DNA from 3 places in the Shewanella khirikhana genome. Region 3 is predicted to be linked to each of the others. Evidence: predicted binding sites of a transcription regulator. Region 3 holds the regulator's gene; each other region holds the start of a gene.
The links. The regulator FliA, encoded in region 3, starts transcription of late flagellar genes. The targets are predictions, from matches to a motif close to CTAAAGNTNNNNNNNNNNNNGCCGATA.
Positions count from the first base shown of each region.

Region 1: the regulator FliA is predicted to act here: its motif matches at 3,612-3,638, upstream of STH12_RS07495 (VC2046/SO_2500 family protein).
Region 2: the regulator FliA is predicted to act here: its motif matches at 1,210-1,236, upstream of STH12_RS00940 (DUF5610 domain-containing protein).

Region 1 covers NZ_CP020373.1:1,719,981-1,727,688, forward strand. Annotated here, with positions in the region: gene STH12_RS07480 (YchJ family protein) at 1-361, shown strand, start outside; gene STH12_RS07485 (putative bifunctional diguanylate cyclase/phosphodiesterase) at 424-2,601, opposite strand; gene STH12_RS07490 (DUF406 family protein) at 2,736-3,023, opposite strand; gene STH12_RS07495 (VC2046/SO_2500 family protein) at 3,092-3,577, opposite strand; tRNA gene STH12_RS07500 (tRNA-Tyr) at 3,703-3,787, shown strand; tRNA gene STH12_RS07505 (tRNA-Tyr) at 3,825-3,909, shown strand; tRNA gene STH12_RS07510 (tRNA-Tyr) at 3,937-4,021, shown strand; gene STH12_RS07515 (PLP-dependent cysteine synthase family protein) at 4,193-5,263, shown strand; gene queE (7-carboxy-7-deazaguanine synthase QueE) at 5,340-6,011, opposite strand; gene queC (7-cyano-7-deazaguanine synthase QueC) at 6,213-6,905, shown strand; gene rrtA (rhombosortase) at 6,938-7,531, shown strand; gene uvrB (excinuclease ABC subunit UvrB) at 7,622-7,708, opposite strand, start outside.
Region 2 covers NZ_CP020373.1:231,033-238,740, forward strand. Annotated here, with positions in the region: gene STH12_RS00925 (ABCB family ABC transporter ATP-binding protein/permease) at 1-505, shown strand, start outside; gene STH12_RS00930 (hypothetical protein) at 576-833, shown strand; gene STH12_RS00935 (hypothetical protein) at 830-1,033, opposite strand; gene STH12_RS00940 (DUF5610 domain-containing protein) at 1,273-1,878, shown strand; gene STH12_RS00945 (ferredoxin--NADP reductase) at 1,995-2,741, shown strand; gene STH12_RS00950 (glutathione S-transferase family protein) at 2,877-3,470, shown strand; gene STH12_RS00955 (hypothetical protein) at 3,568-4,071, opposite strand; gene STH12_RS00960 (extracellular solute-binding protein) at 4,375-5,382, shown strand; gene STH12_RS00965 (ABC transporter permease) at 5,464-7,092, shown strand; gene STH12_RS00970 (ABC transporter ATP-binding protein) at 7,094-7,708, shown strand, end outside.
Region 3 covers NZ_CP020373.1:2,316,370-2,324,077, forward strand. Annotated here, with positions in the region: gene STH12_RS10135 (ParA family protein) at 1-40, opposite strand, end outside; gene STH12_RS21615 (membrane anchored protein in chemotaxis locus) at 77-526, opposite strand; gene STH12_RS10145 (protein-glutamate methylesterase/protein-glutamine glutaminase) at 519-1,631, opposite strand; gene STH12_RS10150 (chemotaxis protein CheA) at 1,662-3,950, opposite strand; gene STH12_RS10155 (protein phosphatase CheZ) at 3,966-4,712, opposite strand; gene cheY (chemotaxis response regulator CheY) at 4,726-5,109, opposite strand; gene STH12_RS10165 (RNA polymerase sigma factor FliA) at 5,153-5,872, opposite strand; gene STH12_RS10170 (MinD/ParA family protein) at 5,865-6,746, opposite strand; gene flhF (flagellar biosynthesis protein FlhF) at 6,751-7,708, opposite strand, start outside.

The sequences.
Region 1 (7,708 bases), 600 kb from region 3:
GATGCGTTCACGTTACAGCGCTTTTGTGCTGGGGCTGTGGCAATACCTGATAGATACCCATCACCCGGATTATTTAAATGGCCTGACCGCAGAGTTGCTGGCAAATGGCCCCCACACCAATTGGGCTTCATTACAGGTACACGAATCTTCAATGGATGGCGCTGATGGCATGGTGCATTTCAGTGCCTGGTATAAAGAGGGACGGGTGCTCGACGCCATTTGTGAACGGTCATCATTTGTACAGCAGGGTGGCCGCTGGTATTACACCGAGGGAGAGCAGTTTCGAGCGAAGCTTCCCGGCCGCAACGATCCCTGCATTTGCGCCAGCGGCAAGAAATTCAAGCAGTGTTGCGGCAAGTGAATCGGACAAAAGAAAAAGCCAGGCAATTCAGCCTGGCTTTTTTACTAAGCGTGAATCATGCATCAGTGAACCAGTTGCGGTTTTAAAGTGCCAATAAAGCGCGCAAACTCGGCCTCTCGCAGCGCCGGGCTGTAAAGGAAGCCCTGGGCCTGATGGCACAGATTGGCCGCCAGAAACGCTTCCTGCTCGGGCGTTTCCACCCCTTCTGCGGTCAGCGACAGGTTCAGCGCCTTGGCCATGGCGATAATGGCGCTGACAATCTCGCGGCTCTCGCGGCTGATGGTGAGATCGGAAATAAATGAACGGTCGATTTTAATTTTGCTGATCGGGAACTGCTTAAGATAGCGCATCGAACTGTAGCCGGTGCCAAAGTCATCAATCGCCAGCCCCACACCCAGCTCGGCCAGCTCCTGACACAGGTTGGTGGCATAGCGAATATCTTCCATCAGCTCGGTTTCGGTGATTTCCAAAATCAGCGTTTTGGGCTTTAACCGATAGCGGGTCAGCAATTGCCATACCTGCTCGTACAGATTGCCTGAGAAAAACTGCCTGGCCGACACATTCACATGCATCGAGATATCGATATTGTGGTGCTGCCACAGATTGAGCTGACGACAGGCCGCTTCCAGCACCCAGCTGCCAATGGCTGTAATAAGTCCGGACTGCTCGGCGATGTCGATAAAGGCGCCCGGATACAGCACGCCTTTTTTGGGATGATGCCAGCGGATCAGCGCTTCGGCGCCGGTGTATTTTTCATTCTGTAAGTCACGAAGTGGCTGATAGTAAAGCTCAAACTGGCGACCACGAATGGCGGAATGCAGATCGCGCTCGATTTGGGCATCATCTTTAAAAGCGCTGAGCAAGGTGCTGTTAAACACCTGGATGGCGGTGCCCTGCTTCTTTTTGGCGTATTGCAGTGCAATATCGGCGCAGGTCAGCGGCGCTACCAGATTGCTTACCGACGCAATGTCGACAATGGCCAGCGCCGGTTTGGGGTCGACCTGCTCGCGGCCAATTTGCACCGACATGGCCAGATGCTGATAGAGTCTATTGCTGATGAAATCCACTTCACTGCTGTGCTTTTCGCCAAGCAGCAAAATCGCGAACTCGTCGCTGCCCACCCGGGCGATTTCGGTGGCTTTATTGATGTCGGAGAAATGCCGCAAGCGGCGGGCCATCTCGATAAGCAGCGCATCGCCCTGCTCGTGTCCGTAGGTATCGTTAAAGCGTTTAAAGCCAACAAGGTCGATAAGCAGCAGTTGCCCCTGCTGGGTACGCTCAAGCACCCGATTGAAATGCAGCCGGTTATAAAGCCCGGTCAGATTACAGCGCCAGGCGAGGCGCTCCAGCTCCTGCTGATAACAATGCTGCTCGGTGCTGTCTTCACAGGTCACCAGTACATAGTAGTTACCGCGCTCGGTAACAAACTGACTTGCATGGTATTTAAGCCAGTAATCACTGCCATCATAGCGCTTGAGTTGGATCTCTCCCTGAGCACTGAGGCCGCGGAAAATTTTGCCAAGCACCTCTTCACCCAGCCTGGGGTGCTGCTTGAAGAAATCCAGTTGCCTCAGTGAGCGGCCAATGACTTTCTCCCGTGGCACACCCGTGATTTGCCCATGGGCACGGTTAACGTATTCCACGGTTTCGGTGTGCAGGTTTATCAGCATGCACACCTGCTCAGACTGCTCCACAGCGCTTTTGAACAGCGACAGCTTTTCTTCTCTGTCGTAAGTGTTGCGGGTAGCAAGGGCCAGAGCCAACTGATCGGCCACCTGATTGGCAACATGAATTTCACTGTCGGTCCAGTTGCCGGTTTCACTGCGCTCAAGACACAGTACCCCTTCCAGGTGGCCGTTGATACGAATAGCCACCTCGAGGCTGGAATACACTCCGGCAGGCAGATAATAGCTGTCTTTAAGTTCAGTCAGGCGGGGATCGCACGCGGTGTCAGCGGCATCAATCTGGCGGCGGCTGCCAAGCTCTTCAAGGTAGAAAGGACAATCTGAGATTTGTGACGGCCGCTGCACGGCCGCGCCGAGGGCTGCATTGCCGAAATGTGCCACCCGATATTGGCTGGAGAGTTCGGCATCGAATGCCCAGACGCAGGCACTGGACAAACTGAGCGATTGGCACAGCAGTTCTGTGGCCAGCTCAGCCGTTTTGCCAAAGTCTCCCTGCTGTTTTGCAGCAGAGAGCACAATTTGTTCGACCAAAAGTTGATGTTTACGCCGTTTCACGCATGTCCCTAAATCCCAGGGTATGGGATAACTGCAGTGGCAAGCCACCGGGTATTTTTATTCTTATATTTTATGAAGTTCGAATGTACATCAGCTTGGTTTTAGGGGGCAATATACAGTTTATGTAAATTTTTTCAGATCCCCTGCTCCAACTGAAAAATCATCTTCTCGGCCGCCACATCAAAGTTGAGTTTAAGCACAACCCCATCGACGGTTTCTGCAATCTCATAATGCACCTCGCTAAAGCGTGCCACCGCCTTCTCCTGCAGCGCTCTGGCCTGCTCAAAGGCATCATCGCCGCCAAATGTCAGCAGCAGCTCGGTATCTTCTTCACCTATTACCGCGCCGATATCAACAAAGCTGCCGCAGTCGGTGCAGGTATCGTTAACCTGATGGCTCTGATTGTCTTTAATGGCTTTCATCTGCATGCTCCTTACTTTTGAGAAACCTCAAGTATAGAGCAGTTTATTGGCGCAAAACCTGCCCGGGGTCAAGCTCCTGCCATCATTTTGCCAAGGCTTCGCTGCGCCTCGAGCACATCATTAAAGTGCATCAGTGCCTCGGCCGGTGCCGGGGCCGCGCCATAAAAGCGGTGTCTGACATTGGCTTCACAATTATTGAGCGCAATCACCATATCGGCAGGCTGCTGACCACGAATAAGCACAGGTTCAGGCAGCAATGCCTGATTCAATCGAAACGCGGTATGACCAAAGGTTCTGAACACGCCGCTGTTGTCCATGCAATCTTCACTGCCAGGGGATGCAACCAGAGGCTGTTTGGGCGGTAATTCGAATCGTTTGCTCAGTGTTTGCTCAACCGACTCATCGGCAGACAGGCAAAACTCTGCAAAATCACGGGCATCCTGGGACAACATTGCCAATATCAAGCCAAAGTCGCCCCGACGGCCGTCTTCAACGGCACGGGCAAGGCGGTCACCTACTTGGCTTTCATTGACTAAATCAGCAGCAATCTGCATAAAAAAACATCACAAAAACAGGTCGTTGTCATTTAATCGACCAATCGGCGACTAACTTTAGCCTTTTTTGCAAAATTGGCCTTTACATGACAATCGATTCTGCTTACTATGGCCGCCGCTGATGAGGAGGGGTTCCCGAGTGGCCAAAGGGATCAGACTGTAAATCTGACGGCTCCGCCTTCGAAGGTTCGAATCCTTCTCCCTCCACCACTTCAGCAACGCAAAAAATGTAAAGCAAGAAACTCGTGGAGGGGTTCCCGAGTGGCCAAAGGGATCAGACTGTAAATCTGACGGCTCCGCCTTCGAAGGTTCGAATCCTTCTCCCTCCACCACTTGTTTCTTTCACTTTACGCCATGATGGAGGGGTTCCCGAGTGGCCAAAGGGATCAGACTGTAAATCTGACGGCTCCGCCTTCGAAGGTTCGAATCCTTCTCCCTCCACCATCTTCTCTGCCCTCGCGGGCAGCTGCTGTTGTAAATCAACACACTTTCTATATCTCGTCATACCAAACGCATTAATTTGTATCGGCCTGTATCTGCTTTGATGCTGACGCTGTGAAAACCTGCTGATTTTGCATATTATCCAAGCTCGTATCGCAAAACACAGGACTCCCCATGAGCCTTCCCATTTGCACAAGCTGGGTTGCCAACGCCATCGGTAAAATTGAAGCCGACTTTCAGCGCAGCGCCGACACCCATCTGATTAAACTCGAACTACCGATGCTGGACGGCATCGACATCTATTTAAAAGACGAAAGCACCCACCCGACCGGTAGCCTCAAACATCGTCTGGCCCGTTCACTGTTCCTGTATGCCCTTTGTAATGGCTGGATTAAAGAAGGCACGGCGGTTATTGAGTCCTCATCCGGCAGCACTGCGGTGTCTGAGGCCTATTTTGCCCGTCTGCTCGGCCTGCCCTTTATTGCGGTGATGCCAAAGAGCACCGCCAAACGCAAAATCGAACAGATTGAGTTTTACGGCGGCCGCTGCCACTTTGTTGAGCATTCCAGCGAGATCTACGCCGAGTCAGAGAAACTCGCCAAAGAGTTAAGCGGCCACTATATGGATCAGTTCACCTACGCCGAACGGGCCACCGACTGGCGCGGCAACAACAATATCGCCAATGCGATTTTTGGCCAGATGGAGCGCGAACCACACCCCATCCCCAGCTGGATTGTGATGAGCCCGGGCACCGGCGGCACTTCGGCCACCATTGGCCGCTATATCCGCTATCAGCGTCTTGCCACCAAATTGTTGGTGGTCGATCCGCAGCACTCGGTATTTTACGACTATTTCAAAAGCGGCGATGCCGCCATTACCTGTGAAAAAGGCAGCTGTATTGAAGGCATTGGCCGCCCCAGGGTGGAACCTTCCTTTATTCCGGGCGTGGTGGATGAGATGCTGAAAGTGCCGGATGTGGACTCCATCGCCACCATGTATTGGCTCGAATCGCTAATCGGCCGTAAAACCGGGCCCTCTACCGGCACCAATCTGTTTGGCGCGCTGAAACTGGCTTCCCAAATGAAGGCCCGCGGCGAAACCGGCAGCATAGTGACGCTTATCTGCGATCCGGGCGAGCGTTATCTCGACACCTACTACAACAGCGACTGGGTAAGCCTGCACATTGGCGATATCACCGCTGCCAGCGCGGCGCTTGCTGCCTTCAGTGAAAGTGGCAGGCTGTGAGTGCCTGATGCCCTAACTAAAAAAGCTCCCTCGGGAGCTTTTTTATTGGCACGACTTAAATGAGTGAATTACCAAATCAGTCGATATTCAAATACTTGTGGGTTTGAATGGACAGACGCCAGTTGCGGGCAATGCAGGTTTTCATCGCAAGCTCGGTGGCACGGGGCTTTTGGCTGATTGGCTGCAAACAAATGGTCTTGCTGCTGATATCTATGCCATCGAGCAGTGCATCGAGCTCATCGATATGTGCATCGGTGGCCACCGGGTGTTTGATTTCATTGGCACGCTCAAGCGCTTGTTTCAGCACCGGATAGCCACCTTTCATATTCACCTTGGGTGATACTGTCACATAGGTGCTGTCTGAGCAGCGCACCTCAAAAGTGCCACTGGTTTCAATTTGGCAATGAAACCCTGCCGCTTCAAAGCCTTGGGTCAAATCCGTTAGGTCGTGCATACAGGGTTCGCCGCCGGTGATCACCACCAGTTTGGCGCTGAAGCCCTTTTGATTGAACGCCTCGATAAGCGATGCCGACGTATGCATAGCCCAGCGGCCAATGCTGCCGTCCACCTTAATGACATCCGCAGGTGCGACCTTGTTTTGCTCAAGCAGACCCCAGGTTTGGGCCGTATCACACCAGGGGCAGGCAACCGGACAGCCCTGAAGGCGCACGAAGATGGCGGGCAAACCTGTGTGGCTGCCTTCACCCTGAATGGTTTCAAATACTTCGTTGATGGGATACTCGCTCATCAGCACTCGCTCAGTTGGTGTCGCTGCCATGGCTGGTTAACGACGGACATTCAATTCGGCCGGCTTTTATAGAAGATTTCAGCCACGGATTCAAGGGAACTTTTCAACCACGACTCCGCCTTTGATGCCGCTAACTTTGATGCGGCCCGGCTGCTGGGATACACTATATCCCCAAAAGTTTAACTCAGTATCGGTTTTTCCATGTCCAAAGCAGTTGTCGTTTTCAGTGGTGGTCAGGATTCCACTACCTGTCTGGTGCAGGCCCTGTCGCAGTTTGATGAAGTGCATGCCATCACCTTCGATTATGGCCAGCGCCACAGTGAAGAAATTGAAGTGGCCAAGGCACTTGCAAACGAGCTTGGCTGTGCGTCCCATAAAATCATGGACGTTTCTTTGCTGGGCGAGCTTGCTATCAGCGCCCTCACCCGCGACGCCATTCCGGTTTCCCACGAGCTGATGGAAAACGGTCTGCCCAATACCTTTGTGCCTGGGCGCAATATCCTGTTTCTCACGCTGGCAGGTATCTATGCTTATCAGCTTGGTGCCGATACGGTGATCACCGGTGTGTGTGAAACCGACTTCTCCGGCTACCCGGATTGCCGCAATGACTTTGTCAAAGCTATGGAGAAGGCACTGAACCTGGGAATGGACAAGCAGCTTGAAATTCGCACCCCGCTGATGTGGCTCAACAAAGCTGAAACCTGGGCACTGGCCGACCGTTACGGCAAGCTTGAGCTTGTACGTAATCAAACCCTGACCTGCTATAACGGCATAAAAGGTGACGGCTGTGGCGACTGCCCCGCCTGCTTGCTGCGCCGCCGCGGCCTTGAGGACTACCTCGATAATCGGGATGCGGTAAACGCCGAACTTGCCAACAAGTCGGCCGCCAATTGAGCGAGCAATCATCGGGCAAGTTGCCCTTAAGCCTGCTGCCCTCCATAGACAAGCCTGTGCTGGCGGTTGGCGCTGCGCTGTCACTGCTTTGCACGGCGCTGTTTTTTTTGCCTGTTGATGGGCAGCTGAACTGGCAAAGGCAGCTGATTGGCGCAGGCGAATATTGGCGCCTTATCAGTGGCAATTTGCTGCACACCAACCACTGGCACCTGCTGATGAACCTGGCGGGCTTCTGGGTCATCTTAAGTCTGCACCACTTTCATTACCGCGCCGCTGGGCTATTGCTGCTGCTGATATCGCTTTGCCTGGGCGAAGGTATTGGTCTGTATCTCTTTTACCCAAGCATGCACGCCTACGTCGGCCTTAGCGGGATCCTGCACGGCCTGTTTGCCTTTGGTGCAATCATGGATATCAAGCGGGGGCTTAAGTCTGGCTGGCTGCTACTGATTGGCCTGGCTTTAAAAGTGGCTTACGAGCAGTTTTTTGGCGCCAGCACCGATGTGGCGAGCCTGATTGGTGCCAGAGTCGCCACCGAGTCGCATCTGGTGGGCGCCGTGCTGGGTACAGCGCTGGGCACGGCGTATCTTGCCTTCAGTAAATTGAAACAGGCCAAGGCTTCTGGCTAAAGCTGAATGCTGCTTTTCTTAAATTCAAAAAACGCGAATACAAAAAAACGCGCCTTAGGGCGCGTTTTTCATTGCGGGCGTGCAGACCACTCAAGCCTGAAGCAACTGCTGGCGCAGCCCATGGATTTCATCCCTGAGCACAGCGGCCTGTTCAAACTCCAGATCCCGCGCATGTTG
Region 2 (7,708 bases), 2.1 Mb from region 3:
CGCCATCGCCATCGTGCCCCAGGACACAGTGCTGTTTAACGACTCGCTGCTGGAAAACATCCGCTATGGTCGCCCGGGCGCCAGCGATGATGAAGTGCGGGAAGTGATTCAACATGCCCATCTGGCCGAGTTTGTGGCCTCCTTGCCCCAAGGGCTCGAGACCAAGGTGGGTGAGCGAGGACTTAAACTCTCCGGCGGTGAAAAGCAGCGGGTGGCCATTGCCAGGGCCATGCTCAAGGGCTCGCCCATTCTGGTGTTTGATGAAGCCACTTCGTCGCTGGACAGCCGCTCCGAGAAAGCCATTCTTGATGCCCTCAGGGAAGTGGCGGTGGGGCACACCAGTCTGGTGGTCGCCCACAGGCTGTCGACCATAGTGGATGCCGACCGTATTGTGGTGCTCAGTCAGGGCAAAATTGCTGAACAGGGCAGCCACAGTGAACTGCTCGCCAAAGGCGGTTTGTACAGCCGTCTGTGGCACATTCAGCATGAACAAAAGATGAAGTGAAGTTCAGGTGCGATTCAGCAAGCGGCTCGCATAATCCCTTAAAAAACGTGGGAGTTGTAACGGAGTCGCTATGAAAAATATCGCTTTGTTGGTCAATCTGGAAGGCATGCCGGAGAAAGTAACCACGGATTGGAACGCGGTTGCGGCAACCTTAAAAAAACGTCAGGTAACTCAGGAAGGTCTGTTGGATATTTATGCCCAACTGTGTGCCGGACTGAAGGTGTCGACCCGGGGGTTAACCCTGGCGAAGCTGAATACCGACCTGATGTTGGACGGTATTATTCGCGACAGCCAGCCTGCACGGCAGGCCAGCGTCAGCTTTTATTAATCGGTTTTGCGGGTGAGGGGCGGATTCTGGCGCCATCCCTCACACAGAATAGGGGGCTGCTTACTGTCATCGGCGGGAAGCAGGCGGATAATGCGGCCATCCCTGAAGCACAGCTGCTCACCTTCGATTTCCGTCAGTCGGTCACAATTCTTGCAACTGTTACTGCGGGTTTTTGCCTCGGGTAACTTTGGGTTGTTCACAAACAGGATCCTGAGCTGATTGTTGTTGATCCACCTCTCACTTTAATCCGTTCATGTGAGGCAAATCAATCATAGGCCGCACATTATACCCAAGCGAAATTAAGTTTAAATTAAAACTTAAGTCTAAACTCTAAACCCCAAATCACCAGCGATATGCCACTTTGCAGCGTTAATCGCTAAAGTTGTGCAAAAAATCGCCGATAATAAGTTGATATGCGATCCCGTTATCGAGGTGAGTTATGGAAATCCGTCCCAGTCCGCAAAATCACGGCGCCGAAGTATCGGCCGTTGCCAAGGACAAATCGACCCAGACCGGCCGCAATCATGGCCAGGACGTGGCCGTGGTTGCCAGCCAAAAAACCGCTGCCCATTCCAGCCGGGCATTGATGAATGCCGCGATCCTCTCGGCGCAGCAAGAAGTTAACCTCAGTGCCGCCGACGAGCCCATGGTACTCTTGTACCGTGCCGCCATTGAGGCCATCAACGAGGAACTGGCCCCCGCCATGGGGGAGCAGGCCATTCAGCGTCTGGCGGACGAAGGTGTGGATACCTCGCCCGAGGCCACCGCTGGTCGCATCGTCGACTTTGCCACCCAGTTCTTTGCCTTGCATCAGTCGCAAAATGCCAGCCAAAGCTTTGATGAACAGCTCAGTGGATTTATGGACATCATAGGCGGCGCTATCGACCAGGGCTTTAAAGAAGCCCGCGACATCCTCTCGGGTCTTAAGGTGCTTGAAGGCGATATTGCTGCCGGAGTCGACAAAACCTATGAGCTGGTGCAGCAAGGGCTGAAAGACTTTGCGGACAGCTTCAGCACCGAAGAGTCGCCGGAGCAAACAGAGTAAACTTTGGCCTGCGTCGGCAGTCGGGCTGCGTAAATAAAGGTCTTCAATAAAAAGGGTTTTTATTTCGCGGCCCTGTGCTTATGCTGGAAGCCTGGTACACAGTAGCGGGAGCGAACATGTGGGTTGAAGGCACCATTCTGGCGCGGCGTGATTGGACTGACAAACTCTTCAGTCTGCAGATAGCGGCAGACATATCCCCTTTTATTGCCGGGCAGTTTATCAAGCTCAGCCTTCAGCACGAGGAGCGGCGGGTGGCCCGGGCTTACTCACTGGTGAATCCTCCCGGCAGCGATTATCTCGAAATTCTTGCCGTTGCCGTTGAAGACGGCCAACTCTCCCCTAAACTTCAGGATTTGAACGTCGGCGATACGCTGGAAGTCTCGGCCACGGCCACTGGGTTTATGACCCTTGATGAGTTGCCCAAGGCCGAAAGCGCCGGGCGTCAGCTGTGGATGCTGGCCACCGGTACCGCGGTTGGCCCCTTTATCTCAATGTTGAAGACCCCAGAGCCTGCTGCGCGCTTTGAACATCTGGTGCTGGTGTATGGTGTGAGGTACGCAGAGGACCTGGCCTACCTCGAGGATTTACAGGCACTTGCCAAGGCCAACCCTGATTTCCATTTGGTGCTATCCGTCACCCGTGAGCCTATGACGGGGGCACTGCAACAAAGGATCCCGCAGGCGCTGAGCTCGGGTGAACTGGAGGCCATGACCGGGCTTACCCTCTCGGCCGAACACTCTCAGGTGATGATTTGCGGCAATCCGGGCATGGTGGCCGAGTGTCAGACACTGCTGCTTGAGCGCGGATTGGCCAAAAACCTGCGCCGGGCGCCCGGCAATATCACGGTCGAAAAATATTGGTAATTAGTGCGTTGTGACGTTTCGGGATTAAGTGTTGTTTGCACTGGCGGGTCCTCGTTCTAACCTTGCAGAAACACCAACCAAGTTGCTGTAAAACATCTGTGAAAAGTCCACATGCTCCAAAATAAGGATATAACCATGAAACTTCTGTGCTCTGCGCCTTCACCTTATTCCCGCCTGGTGCGCATTGTGGTGCGCTATCTGGATCTGAAGGTAGAAGAGATTGGCACCAACCCCTTTGATAACAGCGATGAACTGCTCTCTGGCAATCCGCTTGGGCAGATCCCCTGCCTGTTTTTGAGCGATGGCGCCGCCCTGTACGACAGTGAAGTGATCAGTCGCTATTTGGATGTGACCTATGCCAAGGGACAGCTGTTTGGCGACCCGGCCGCCGACTGGCAGGCGCAGTGTCAGTTTTCGCTGATAAAAGGCCTTATCGACAGCGCGGTGAAGTTGCGTCAGGAGCAAATGCGCGAAGATGAAGGCGTTCGCTCGCCATTCTGGACAGCCCGTTTTGAGCAGGCGTTGCTGCGGGGCTTCAGGGAGCTTGAGCGTCAGGGAGCCGGCAGTTCAGGGCGTATCGATATCCGCGCCATGGCGCTGGTGTGTTTGATTGAATATGTCGAGTTCCGCCACCCCTCGCTGGAGTGGCGCAACCTGGCTCCGGCATTGGCGCTGTGGTTTGACGATATCCGCGAGCTGCCTATTTTTGCCGAAACCCGGCCGAACTGAGCGTTTAGCGCTGCCTTGGGATAACACATCAGGCCTGCGATATGCAGGCCTGATGTGTTTTGGAGACAGATTCTGTTTGCGCCCTTAACGGTGCTGGCTACATATCGCTGCGCCTGCGCCCCCTTGGCATCAGCCGCTTATTGGTTTCGCCGAAGTGGCCGTAGAGTTCTTCCGTGAGGCCATATCGTGCCCGCCTGTCAGAACCGGGCACCCGCCGGTCTTCATAGTGTTCGTAATGGCATTGGCAATGGGCCTGTTGGCAACCCGGTAAGGGCAGGGGCGGGGCATCGGCGGATAAAAAACGTTTTCCATCTATGGCTTGTCTGGCATCGCAGTCTTGATTGCCGGGTGCCACGGCAACACAGTGAAACGGATGCTCACCCTGAGGGATGCTTTCGCTATGGCGCACGTGTTCTTTTACGTCCTCGAGTGTTTCACACAGGGCATGGTCTTTAAAGTGGTTGGCGGCGTGCGCATCCTGCTGATGATGATTGTGCCTGTGTTTGCGGTGGCGCTGATGCCAGTGATCTGACTGGTAGCGGCTGTAGAGAAACCAGCCCAGTGTCAGCACCGAGGCCAGGATCAGCAACGACAGTGCCATGGGGTCTCACTCCTGAGTCCTAAACAATTAAGCTTCAGTTTAGTTTAGTTTGCGATACTGTGCGGTTATCGGCTTTACCCTTCCCAAAAGATTCAGATCAAAATCTTTTTAAATCATGACGTAAGATAACATTTCGGCGTTTTTTTGTTGCCAGGTTCCAGCCCTTGAATTACCCTTTATCGAAGTGATAATAATTATCATTAGTTAGATTGATAGAGGACGGAGATTGCGCTGTTCGCTTGGGCCGAATGGGCCGATCCGCAGCTTCGTCTTTCACTGGCACACCTATCACCGGAGTTCGTCATGAAAATATCCAAGGGAGTTCTGCTGGCCGGTCTGGCCTGTTTTGCTGGCTCGAGCATGGCTGCTGACAAGCTGACTGTTTATTCCTATCGTCAGGCATTCCTGATTGAGCCGATTCTGGCGGAATTTACCAAGGAAACCGGGATTGAAACTCAGGTGGTGTTTGCCAAAGACGGCATTGCTGAGCGTCTGCAGCGTGAAGGACGCCTGTCGCCAGCCGATCTGGTGCTGACGTCCGAATTTTCCAAGCTGATGGAGCTGGTGGATAAGCAGCTGGTGGATAAGGTCGACAGCGAGGTGCTCAAAGAGAACATTCCGGCGCAGTTGCGCTCCGGCGATGACGACTGGTATGCCCTGACCGTCCGTACCCGCAGCGTCTACTCCTCGAAAGAGCGTCTGGGCAAGCTGGATATTGACTATGAAGATCTGGCCAAGCCTGAGTACAAAGGCAAAATCTGCACCCGCAGCGGCAAGCATCCGTACAACATCTCCCTCGTGGCATCCATGATTGCCAATAAAGGCGAGGCCGAGACCCGCACCTGGCTTGAAGGTCTGAAGGCCAACCTGGCGCGTAAGCCTCAGGGTAATGACCGGGCGCAGGTAAAGGCGGTGAAAGAAGGCCTGTGCGATATCGCCATCGGTAACAGCTACTACTACGGCGCCATGATGCAAAACCCCGAGCAAAAAAGCTGGGCCGAAGCCGTTTACATTAACTTCCCCAATCAGAAAAACCGCGGTACCCACATCAATGTGTCGGGTATGGCACTGCCCAAGCATGCTCCCCACCGCGAGCAGGCGGTTAAGCTGATGGAGTTCCTGGCCTCTGACAAGGCTCAGCAGGCCTACGCCGAAGTGAACATGGAATACCCGGTGAAGGTAGATGTTAAGCCATCTGAGATGGTGGCCTCCTGGGGCGAGTTCAAGGCCGATAGCCTGCCAATCGGTAAACTGGCCGAATACCATGGTGCGGCGGTGAAGCTGCTGGATGAAGTGAAGTTCGATCTTTAATGGCGGGATAGCCAGGGGAGGGCTTAGGCCTTCCCCAACTCATGGCGGCGCCACGGGAAGGCGCCGTAACCGGAAATTTCTATGGTTGTTGGATTGCCCAAGCGCTGGTCGTTTCTGGGTTTTTTTATTGCATTCCTGCTGCTGACTCCGCTGCTTGCTCTGCTGGTCACCGCTGCCTTGCCCGATGGCGAGGTTTTTTCGCATCTGCTGGAAACTGTGTTGCCCACCTATGTGGCCAATACGGCGCTGCTGATGCTGGGGGTATCGCTGCTGTCGGTGCTGTTCGCCGTGCCCGCCGCCTGGTTGGTGGCCCGCTGCGAACTGCCTGCGAGGCAGTTTTTCCAGTGGTCGCTGCTGTTGCCCCTCGCCATGCCCGGCTATGTGGTCGCCTACGTGTACACCGACCTGTTGGATTACCCCGGGCCGGTGCAGCGCTTTGTGCGGGGCCTGCTGGATGCCACTGGTCCCGGCGACTATTACTTCCCTGAAATCCGCAGTCTTGGCGGCGCTACTGTGATGTTGGCGCTGGTGCTCTTCCCTTATGTGTTCCTGCTGGCCCGCACCGCCTTCATGGAGCAGTCGTTAAGTCTGCTGCAGGCATCCCGCATCATGGGCGCCAGCGAGAAGGCCAGTTTCTGGCGACTGGCACTGCCGATGGCACGGCCTGCCATCGCCGCCGGTGTCGCTCTGGTGGCCATGGAGACCGCCGCCGACTTCGCTACCGTCAGCTATTTTGCGGTGCCTACACTCACCACAGCGGTGTACGACACCTGGCTTGGCTACGGCAGCCTGGCGTCGGCATCCAAACTGTCGATGATTATCCTGGTGGCAGTATTTTTACTGATTTACCTTGAGCGCTTCGCCAGACGTCGGCAACAGCTGTTTCAGCGTCAAGCGCTGACCGGGCAAATCCCCCGTCTGCACATTGGCCCCTGGCGTTGGCTGGGGGCGGCTTACTGCGGGGCGCTGCTGTTTGCATCTTTCCTGCTGCCGCTCGGGATCCTGATTGGCTACGCCATCGATTACTTCGATGTGAGTTGGCAAAGCGCGTTCTGGCAATACAGCTGGAACAGTTTTTCTCTGTCGGCGCTGACGGCGCTGCTGTGTGTGGTGCTGGCGTTGGTGCTGCTGTTTGTCGGAAGGATAAGCCCAAGGCCGCAGGACGGCTGGCCTGCCAGGCTCGGTGCCACTGGCTATGCGCTGCCGGGCACAGTGCTGGCTATTGGGGTATTGGGGCCGCTGACCTGGCTTGATTTCGGCATCAACGACCTCTGTGCCTGGCTGGGCCTTGATGGCCCGGGGCTGCTGTTTACCGGCAGCAGCGCGGCGCTGGTGTTTGCCTTTTGTGTGCGCTTTGCCGCCATCGCCATTGGTGGAATTGAGAACTCCTGGCGCAGACTGTCGCCGTCGCTCGATATGGCGGCGCTCTCCATGGGCAAGGGACCGGTGGCGCTCTTTTTCAAGGTGCATTTACCGCTGCTTCGCACCGGGATCCTGGCCTCGTTGCTGCTGGTGTTTATCGAAGCCATGAAAGAACTTCCAGCGGCGCTGCTGCTCAGGCCCATTGGCTTTGAAAACCTGGCCACCCATGTATTTGAGTTCGTCTCGGACGAGCGGCTTGAGCAGGGGGCCCTTGCCGCGGTTGTGATCGTGCTGGTGGGGCTTATCCCACTGATTTTCCTGAATCGAAGTCTTGAGAAGGAGGGCTGAAATGTCCACCCTGCAAATCGACAATCTGCACAGTGACTACCGCGGCGCCGCCGTGCTCAAAGGGCTGTCGCTGACCCTGGCCCAGGGGGAAATCGTCGCCCTGCTTGGCCCCAGTGGCTGCGGTAAAACCACGCTGCTGCGTGCCATTGCCGGACTTCAGGATATCAGCCAGGGCAAGATTGCCATCAATGGCGCCGCTGTGAGTGGTGATGGGGTATTTGTACCGCCGGAGAAGCGCGGTATTGGTATGATTTTTCAGGATTATGCGCTATTTCCTCATCTGACAGTGGCCGACAATATTCTCTTTGGTGTACGGGGCCTTGATAAAGCAGCCAGAGCGCAGCGGCTCGATGAAATGCTCGCTCTGGTCAAGCTCGATGGGCTCGGCAGTCGTTACCCGCACGAGCTGTCCGGCGGCCAGCAGCAACGGGTGTCGATTGCACGTGCGCTGGCTTATGAGCCGCAGTTGCTGTTGCTGGATGAGCCTTTTTCCAACATCGATGCCCAGGTGCGCCGGGCACTGATGCTCGAAATCCGTGCCATCCTCAAGGCCCGCAATGTCAGCGCCGTATTCGTAACCCACAGCAAGGATGAAGCCTTTGCCTTTGCCGACACC
Region 3 (7,708 bases):
CCACGCCACCTTTTTGGTTTGCTATGGTCCAGACTTTCAAGTCTCAGGCTCCCGGATGCGCACTCGTTATTGTTATTCAGTTTTTCTCTTCACGGGTAGTAACCCGTATTCCACCATGGGGCAGCACTATCACTTTTACCCCATCATCGTTTTCCGAAATGACCTCTGGCACCAAGGCATCGGGAAGTGCCTCTTGATTGGGCACGGCAGCATCTGGTTTCAACGGGCCATCCGCCTTGGCTGCAGGGGATGGTTTTGCCCCGTCATTAGCTTTGGTCTCAACCCGCTTGAGCAACTGCTCGGTTTGCTGCGGATGGGACTCAAGCCAGGCTGCCAACGCTTCAGCCTGGTCATCCGGTACCATCAGCAGCACCTGGCTTGCCGCAAGCTCTCTGTTCTTGGCTTCCAAATTGGCAAACTTGTGCCTGAGGTCCAGATACAGAATGGTCATCACTGCACAGATAACCACCAACAAAAAAATCGACAACAGCCCCCACAGGGGCATTGCAGCCCTTTTATCAGCCACGGCCGGACTCTTTTAAGATAGCGTCCGCCATGTTGTCCAGGGAAATCGATTGTGTCGAAATCCCGGCCGCTGTCACAGCCTGAGGCATGCCATACACAACACAACTGGCCTCATCCTGCGCCCAGATAGTCGCGCCGACATTCTTGAGCATTCGGGCCCCTTCACGGCCGTCGGCGCCCATGCCGGTCAGCACCACAGCAAGCACATCACCGCCGTAGCTTTTTGATGCAGATGCGAAGGTAATGTCAACACAGGGCTTGTAGTTCATATCAGCGCTGCCAGCGACGATTTTCAGTCGTCCGGTAGCCCCGGACTTTTCAATCATCATCTGCATGCCGCCAGGCGCAAGATAGGCACAGCCGGGCTGCAGTACATCGCCATTGGCCGCTTCTTTTACCGAGATCCGGCACAAACCGTTAAGACGCTGTGCGAACGCCGGAGTAAAAGCTGCGGGCATATGCTGAATAAGCAATATCGGGAGCGGATAATTGGCCGGAAACTGGGTCAATACCTTTTGCAGTGCGACCGGACCACCTGTGGAGGTGCCTATGGCCAGCAGTCGGTAACTCTTGCCGCTGGCGCGAATGGGCGCACTCGGAGCAGGCGCCGCAGCACGCGGCTGCAACTGAGCCGGAGGCCGTGAGCCAATGGTCGGTCTCGCGACAGGTTCTGGCGCCGCAGGCCTTGAGGTGACCGGTCTGAAGACGCGTCGCTTACCCAAGGCCTTCACCCGCTGCTGCAGCAGCTTGGTGGCTTCATCCTTATTGGTCGCTATGTCTTCAAAACGTTTCGGCAAAAAGTCGAGCGCCCCGGCATCCAGAGCGTCCAGGGTAGCTTTTGCCCCATCATGGGTCAGCGAAGAAAACATCAGAATTGGCGTGGGCACCTTGGCCATGATTTCTCTCACGGCCGTGATCCCGTCCATTACCGGCATTTCGATGTCCATGGTAATGACCTGGGGCTTGTGCTCCTGTGCCATTCTGATGGCTTCCATGCCGTTGGCTGCCGTTGCGACTACTTCCAGCTCAGGGTCCTGATTCATGATCTCGCTGACCCTGCGACGGAAAAAGCTTGAGTCATCAACGACCAATACTTTTATTGTCATTTATGTTCCTGCCAAATGCGTTCGCCGCGTTTATTTCCTTTTGGCATAGTGTTTAAGCAGGCCTGGCACGTCCAAAATCAGTGCAATACCACCATCAGATGTGATGGTAGCGCCAGCCATGCCGGGAGTACCGTGCAGCAGCGCGCCCAGAGGCTTAATAACCACCTCTTCCTGACCAATCAGGGCATCTACCACAAAGCCGATTTGCATGGTGCCAAGCTGAACAATAACCACATGCCCGTGCTTTTTATCCCCATGCTTAAAGTTACGTTTGACGCGGCTCAGCCAGTTTTCAAGATAAAACAGTGGCACTGCCTTCTCACGCACAATCACAGTGAGTTGACCATCAACGATATTGGTTTTGGTCAAATCCAAGTGGAAAATCTCGTTCACACTGGACAGTGGCAAGGCAAATACCTGCTTGGCCACTTCCACCATCAGGGTGGGCATAATCGCCAGTGTTAGCGGCACTTTAATCTCGAGGATGGTGCCTTTGCCCTTTACCGAGTCAATGTGCACAGTACCGTTGAGCTGCGTGATACGGGTTTTCACCACGTCCATGCCAACACCACGGCCGGAAATGTCGGAAATTTCGGTCTTGGTGGAGAAGCCAGGCGCAAAAATCAGATTATATGCTTCATGGTCTGACATACGCGCGGCGGCGTCTTCATCCAGCACGCCACGGCTGATGGCGATGGACTTAAGCTTTTCAGGATCCATACCGGCGCCATCATCTTCAATTTTCAGAAGAATATGGTCACCTTCCTGACTGGCAGACAAGGTGATGGTACCGGTTCTGGGTTTGCCATTGGCAGCACGGTCTGCGGGCATTTCAATGCCGTGGTCAACCGAATTACGGACCAGGTGAACCAAGGGGTCGGCCAGGGCTTCCACCAGGTTTTTATCCAGGTCGGTTTCTTCACCCACCAGAATAAGGTCAATTTCTTTGTTGAGGCTGCGGGCCAGGTCACGTACAACCCGGGGGAAACGGCCAAACACCTTCTTGATGGGCTGCATGCGGGTTTTCATTACCGCGCCCTGCAAGTCGGCTGTGACCAAATCCAGGTTGGCAAGCGCCTTGGACATTTCCTCATCTTCACGGGTGACACCAAGGCTCACCAGGCGGTTACGTACCAGTACCAACTCACCGACCATGTTCATGATCTGATCGAGCCGCGCCGTATCTACCCGAACCGTGGTTTCGCCCTGAGGCACGCTGTTACCCGCAGGTGCAGGCGCTTTGGCCGGTGCTGGTGCGGCAGGTTTTTCCGCTGCAGCTACAGGCTTGGGCGCAGCCGCTGGCGCAGCTTTGGGCGCTGCGGCAGGTTTGGCAGCCGCTGCCGGCGCTTTAGGTGCAGCAGGTTTTTCAGCGGCTTTCGGCGCTGCTGGCGCAGCAGCAGCCGTTTCAGCACCGGGACCGGCACCTTTACCGTGCAGCTCATCAAGCAGCTTTTCGAACTCGTCATCGGTGATTTCGTCAGTGTCGACGTTGTCAGCTGGACTCGGCTCGACCTTGGCAGGTGCTTTGTCTTCGGTGGCTTTGAACTTTCCGGCGCCGTGAAGCTCATCAAGCAGGGCTTCAAATTCATCGTCGGTAATTTCGTCGCCGCCCGGCTCCGCGGCAGGAGCCGCTGGTGCTGAGCTTGCCGCTTTGGGCGCAGTGTCTGCTACGCTTGGGCCTTTACCGCTGCCATGCAAGGCATCGAGCAAGGCTTCAAATTCGGCTTCGTTTATTTCATCAATGCCACCGTCGCTGGCGGCTGGCTCATCGAACAGGTCGACGCCGGCGATAGGCGCTTCGTCAAAAAGCACATCATCGCCGCCTGCTGCGGGAGCATCAAACAGGTCAACACCCGGGATTTCCGGCTCAGGCTCAGCAGGCGCTTCAACAATTTCTGGCTCGCTGGCGCCGCCTTCTGATGGCAAAGGCTCACCCGAAGCCAGCAACTTAAGCTTGTCCAGCAGCTCTGGCGATGCAGGTTCCTGCTCCTGGCCGGCTTGGGTCTGGGCGAACATGGTATTAATGGCATCGACCGCCTGAAGGATGATATCCATCAGTTCGGCGCTGACATGGCGCTTACCCGTTCTTAATAAATCGAAGGTATTTTCCGACTCGTGGCACACGTCCACCATGGGCGCCAGGCTAAGGAAGCCCGCGCCACCTTTTACGGTGTGGAAGCCACGGAAAATGGCGTTGAGCAGATCTGTGTCTTCCGGGTTGTTTTCAAGGGCAACCAACTGCTCTTGCAACAGCTCCAGAATCTCACCGGCCTCAATCAGAAAGTCCTGCAGAATCTCTTCATCAACATCGAATGCCATTAAATTGACTCCTTATCAGAAACCCAGGCTGGAGAGCAGATCGTCGACTTCGTCCTGACCCGTTACCACGTCCTGACGAAGCTCGGCGTTCATAATCGGCCCTTCGGCTTCAATGGTGTTGACGCTTGGGCTGGTACGCGGGGTCATTTCTGTTACCGGTTGCTCGCCAAAGACGGTCAACATGGAGACCAGGCTGTTTTCAACTTCCCGAACCAAGTCGATTACCCGCCGGATCATTTGTCCGGTCAGATCCTGGAAGTCCTGCGCCATCAAAATTTGATTGAGCAGCTCACGCAGCCGCTCTGAGTCTTGTTCACTACGGGTCATCAATTGCTGAACGTCGTGGCACAAGCTCTTGAATTCAGTCAGTTCAATGTCACGCCGCATCAGTTTGTCCCAAGTTGGTGTGACAGTTTTAATATGGTTGATTAAGGCATCGGCCAATGGCAGACACTCTTCCACGGCATCCATGGTCTTGTTGGCGGCTTGCTCAGTCATGTCGATAACATAATTGAGGCGCTCTTTGGCATCAGGAATATCGACGCTGGCCAATTCCGCCAGACGGCTGTCGAGCTGAAAATCCACCAGGGCGCTGTGAAGCTGACGAGTCAGTTTGCCGACTTCGTCAAAGAGTTCCTTTTGAATGGGGGCCGCCAATTCGCGGATCAGCAAATCGGCTTTTTCCTGCTCGCCGCTGCTGAGCAGCGTCACGAGTTCCTGTGCCTGTTCGAGACTAATGAGCCCTGATGTTTGTGCCTGCATAGCTCATCCTTGCTCAACCAAGTCGTTCGAAGATCTTATCCAGCTTCTCTTTCAGTGTCGCAGCGGTAAAGGGCTTCACTACATAGCCATTTACCCCAGCCTGAGCGGCAGCAATGATCTGTTCACGCTTGGCTTCGGCGGTCACCATCAGCACAGGGATATGCTTCAGACTCTCATCGGCGCGGATGGCCTTGAGCAAATCAATACCCTGCATGCCGGGCATGTTCCAATCGGTAACCACAAAGTCGAAATCGCCCTTCTGAAGCATTGGCAAGGCGGTTGAGCCATCATCTGCTTCCTGGGTGTTATTGAATCCCAAGTCTCGCAACAAGTTCTTGATGATACGTCTCATCGTTGAAAAGTCGTCAACGATAAGAATCTTCATATTCTTGTCCAAGGTTTCCTCCGGTGAGCTGACACTCTAACTGCTCGATAATGAATTATACGTGTGTCCAATGCTTGAGCTTGCCCTTGAGTCTGAGCATCGCCTGACTGTGGATCTGGCATACCCGCGACTCGCTGACGTCAAGAATGGCACCTATTTCTTTTAAGTTCAGTGCTTCATCGTAATAAAGCGATAACACCAATGCGTCTCTCTCCGGCAACTGGCGAATGGCATCTGCCAAGGCCTGTTGAAACTGGCTACCCGCCAGGTCGTCATAGATGTCGTCTGTTTGCTCCCCATCGGGAACCAGCACATCCTGAGATACGCCCAAATCTTCTATCCCTATGATTTTCCCTACAGAAACATCATTGAGAATATGATGGTATTCATCCAGCGACATATCAAGTCTTTCGGCAATTTCACTGTCGCGGGCATCCCGCCCCAGCTCCTGCTCTAACTCATCAATGACCTGGGCTACTCTTCGCTGGTTACGGTGTACTGACCGTGGCACCCAGTCGCCCTTGCGGATTTCATCCAACATGGCGCCGCGAATGCGGATCCCGGCGAAGGTTTCAAATTTGGCGCCTTTGCCACCATCAAACTTGGTCGAGGCCTCCAGCAGGCCAATCATGCCTGCCTGGAGCAAGTCGTCCAACTGTACGGATGCCGGCAATCTGGCCAACATATGGTGCGCGATTCTTTTTACCAGCGGTGCGTACTGTTCAACGATGGAGGTTTTATCCTCCATGGAGGTATACGCCGCGGCTTTATTCACTCGCTCTGTCCTCTTGATACTCGGGACGGTGCACCAGACGCTCTACAAAGAACTCCAGGTGACCACCGGGCTGCTGGGGTATAGGCCAGCTCAGCACCTTGTTGGCCAAACCGTGATATGCAATCGCGGCTGGAGACTTCGGATAGGCTTCTACGATCAATTTTTGCTTACGTACTGATTTTCGCAAGTTTTCATCGAAGGGAATTGTTGCAACCAATTCCAGTGCCACATCCAGAAAGCGGTCAGTTACTTTGCTGAGTTTAGCAAATAACTCCATACCTTCCCGGAGACTGCGCACCATATTTGCAACAATTTTGAACCGGAACACACCGTGTTCGCGGCTGAGGATCTTAATGAGGGCATAAGCATCCGTGATGGACGTAGGCTCATCACACACCACCACCAGTACATCCTGGGCGGCGCGGGAGAAGCTCAGTACCATATCAGAGATACCGGCTGCGGTATCCACAATCAGTACATCGAACTGGGTGCGCATTTCACTGAAAGCGCGGATAAGTCCGGCGTGCTGTGCAGAGGTTAATTCCACCATGGCCTGGGTACCGGAAGTGGCTGGCACTATACCAATCCCCTTGGGACCACGGAGAATGATGTCATCGAGCTCCGCATCGCCCGATAACACGTGGGAAAGATTTTTCTCGGCGCGAAGCCCCAGCATGACGTCGACGTTGGCCAGACCCAAGTCAGCATCCAGCACCAACACACGCTTGCCCTTTTCTGCCAGAGCCACAGCCGTATTGATGGAAACGCTGGTTTTGCCTACCCCACCCTTGCCGCCAGTGACGGCAATGACTTTTACTTTTTCGTTATATGGCTGATTCATCATACGTAAACCGCTTGCTTGATCACGGGTCATAGCTTCACTCAAACGCACAGGTCGTGTTATCCGACCATAAATTATTATCGATACCCTGATACTCAGGTTCATTCAGGGCATCGAGCGCCTGCTTAGCCAGCGACAGAGTATCTGCCACCTGCATATCCTCGGGCACACGTTGTCCGTCGGTTACATAACTCAGCGGCAGGCCACTCTGAATAAGGATACTCAGTGCTCCTGCCAGAGACACGGATTCATCCAGTTTGGTCAGCACAGCCCCCGACAGAGGGATGCGCTTAAAGTGCTTAACGGCGTCCTGAAGCACCCGGCGCTGCGATGTAGCTGACAATACCAGATAACTGCGAATCGGCAAGGCGCTGTTCGCCGTCAAATTGTCCAGTTGTTCAACCAGGCGCATATCTCGCTGGCCCATACCGGCGGTATCTATCAATACTAGCTTGCGATTGCGCAGCTGATAAAGAATTTGTTGCAACTCATTGAGATCATGAGCTTGCTTCACAGGACATCCCATGATTTTGCCATAAGTTGCCAATTGCTCAAAGGCTCCGATGCGATAATGATCTGTGGTGATTAAAGCCACCTGATCGGCACCGTGATGCGCTGCAAAACGGGCGGCAATTTTGGCAATCGAGGTGGTTTTACCCACGCCGGTTGGACCAACAAAGGCCACCACACCGCCGCGACGAACAATGTCATCACCTTGATTATCAAGCATATTTGCCAAACTTTGTGGCAATGCCTTCACCAGTTCTGCCGGTGTATAGTGCTGAGCGAGCCCTGCCAGCTTGGATGCAACTGCAGGTGAAAACTCCGCCTCCAGCAGCCGGGTTTCCAGCATGGCACCCACAGGATCGGTGCGCTTTTTTTGCTCCATCATCAAAGAAGAAACCTGATGAGTCAGCAAATTACGCAGCGATGCCAGCTCTTCTTTCATGGCATCAAGCTCAATTTGTTGGCGGCCACCTGCGCGGGATTTGTCC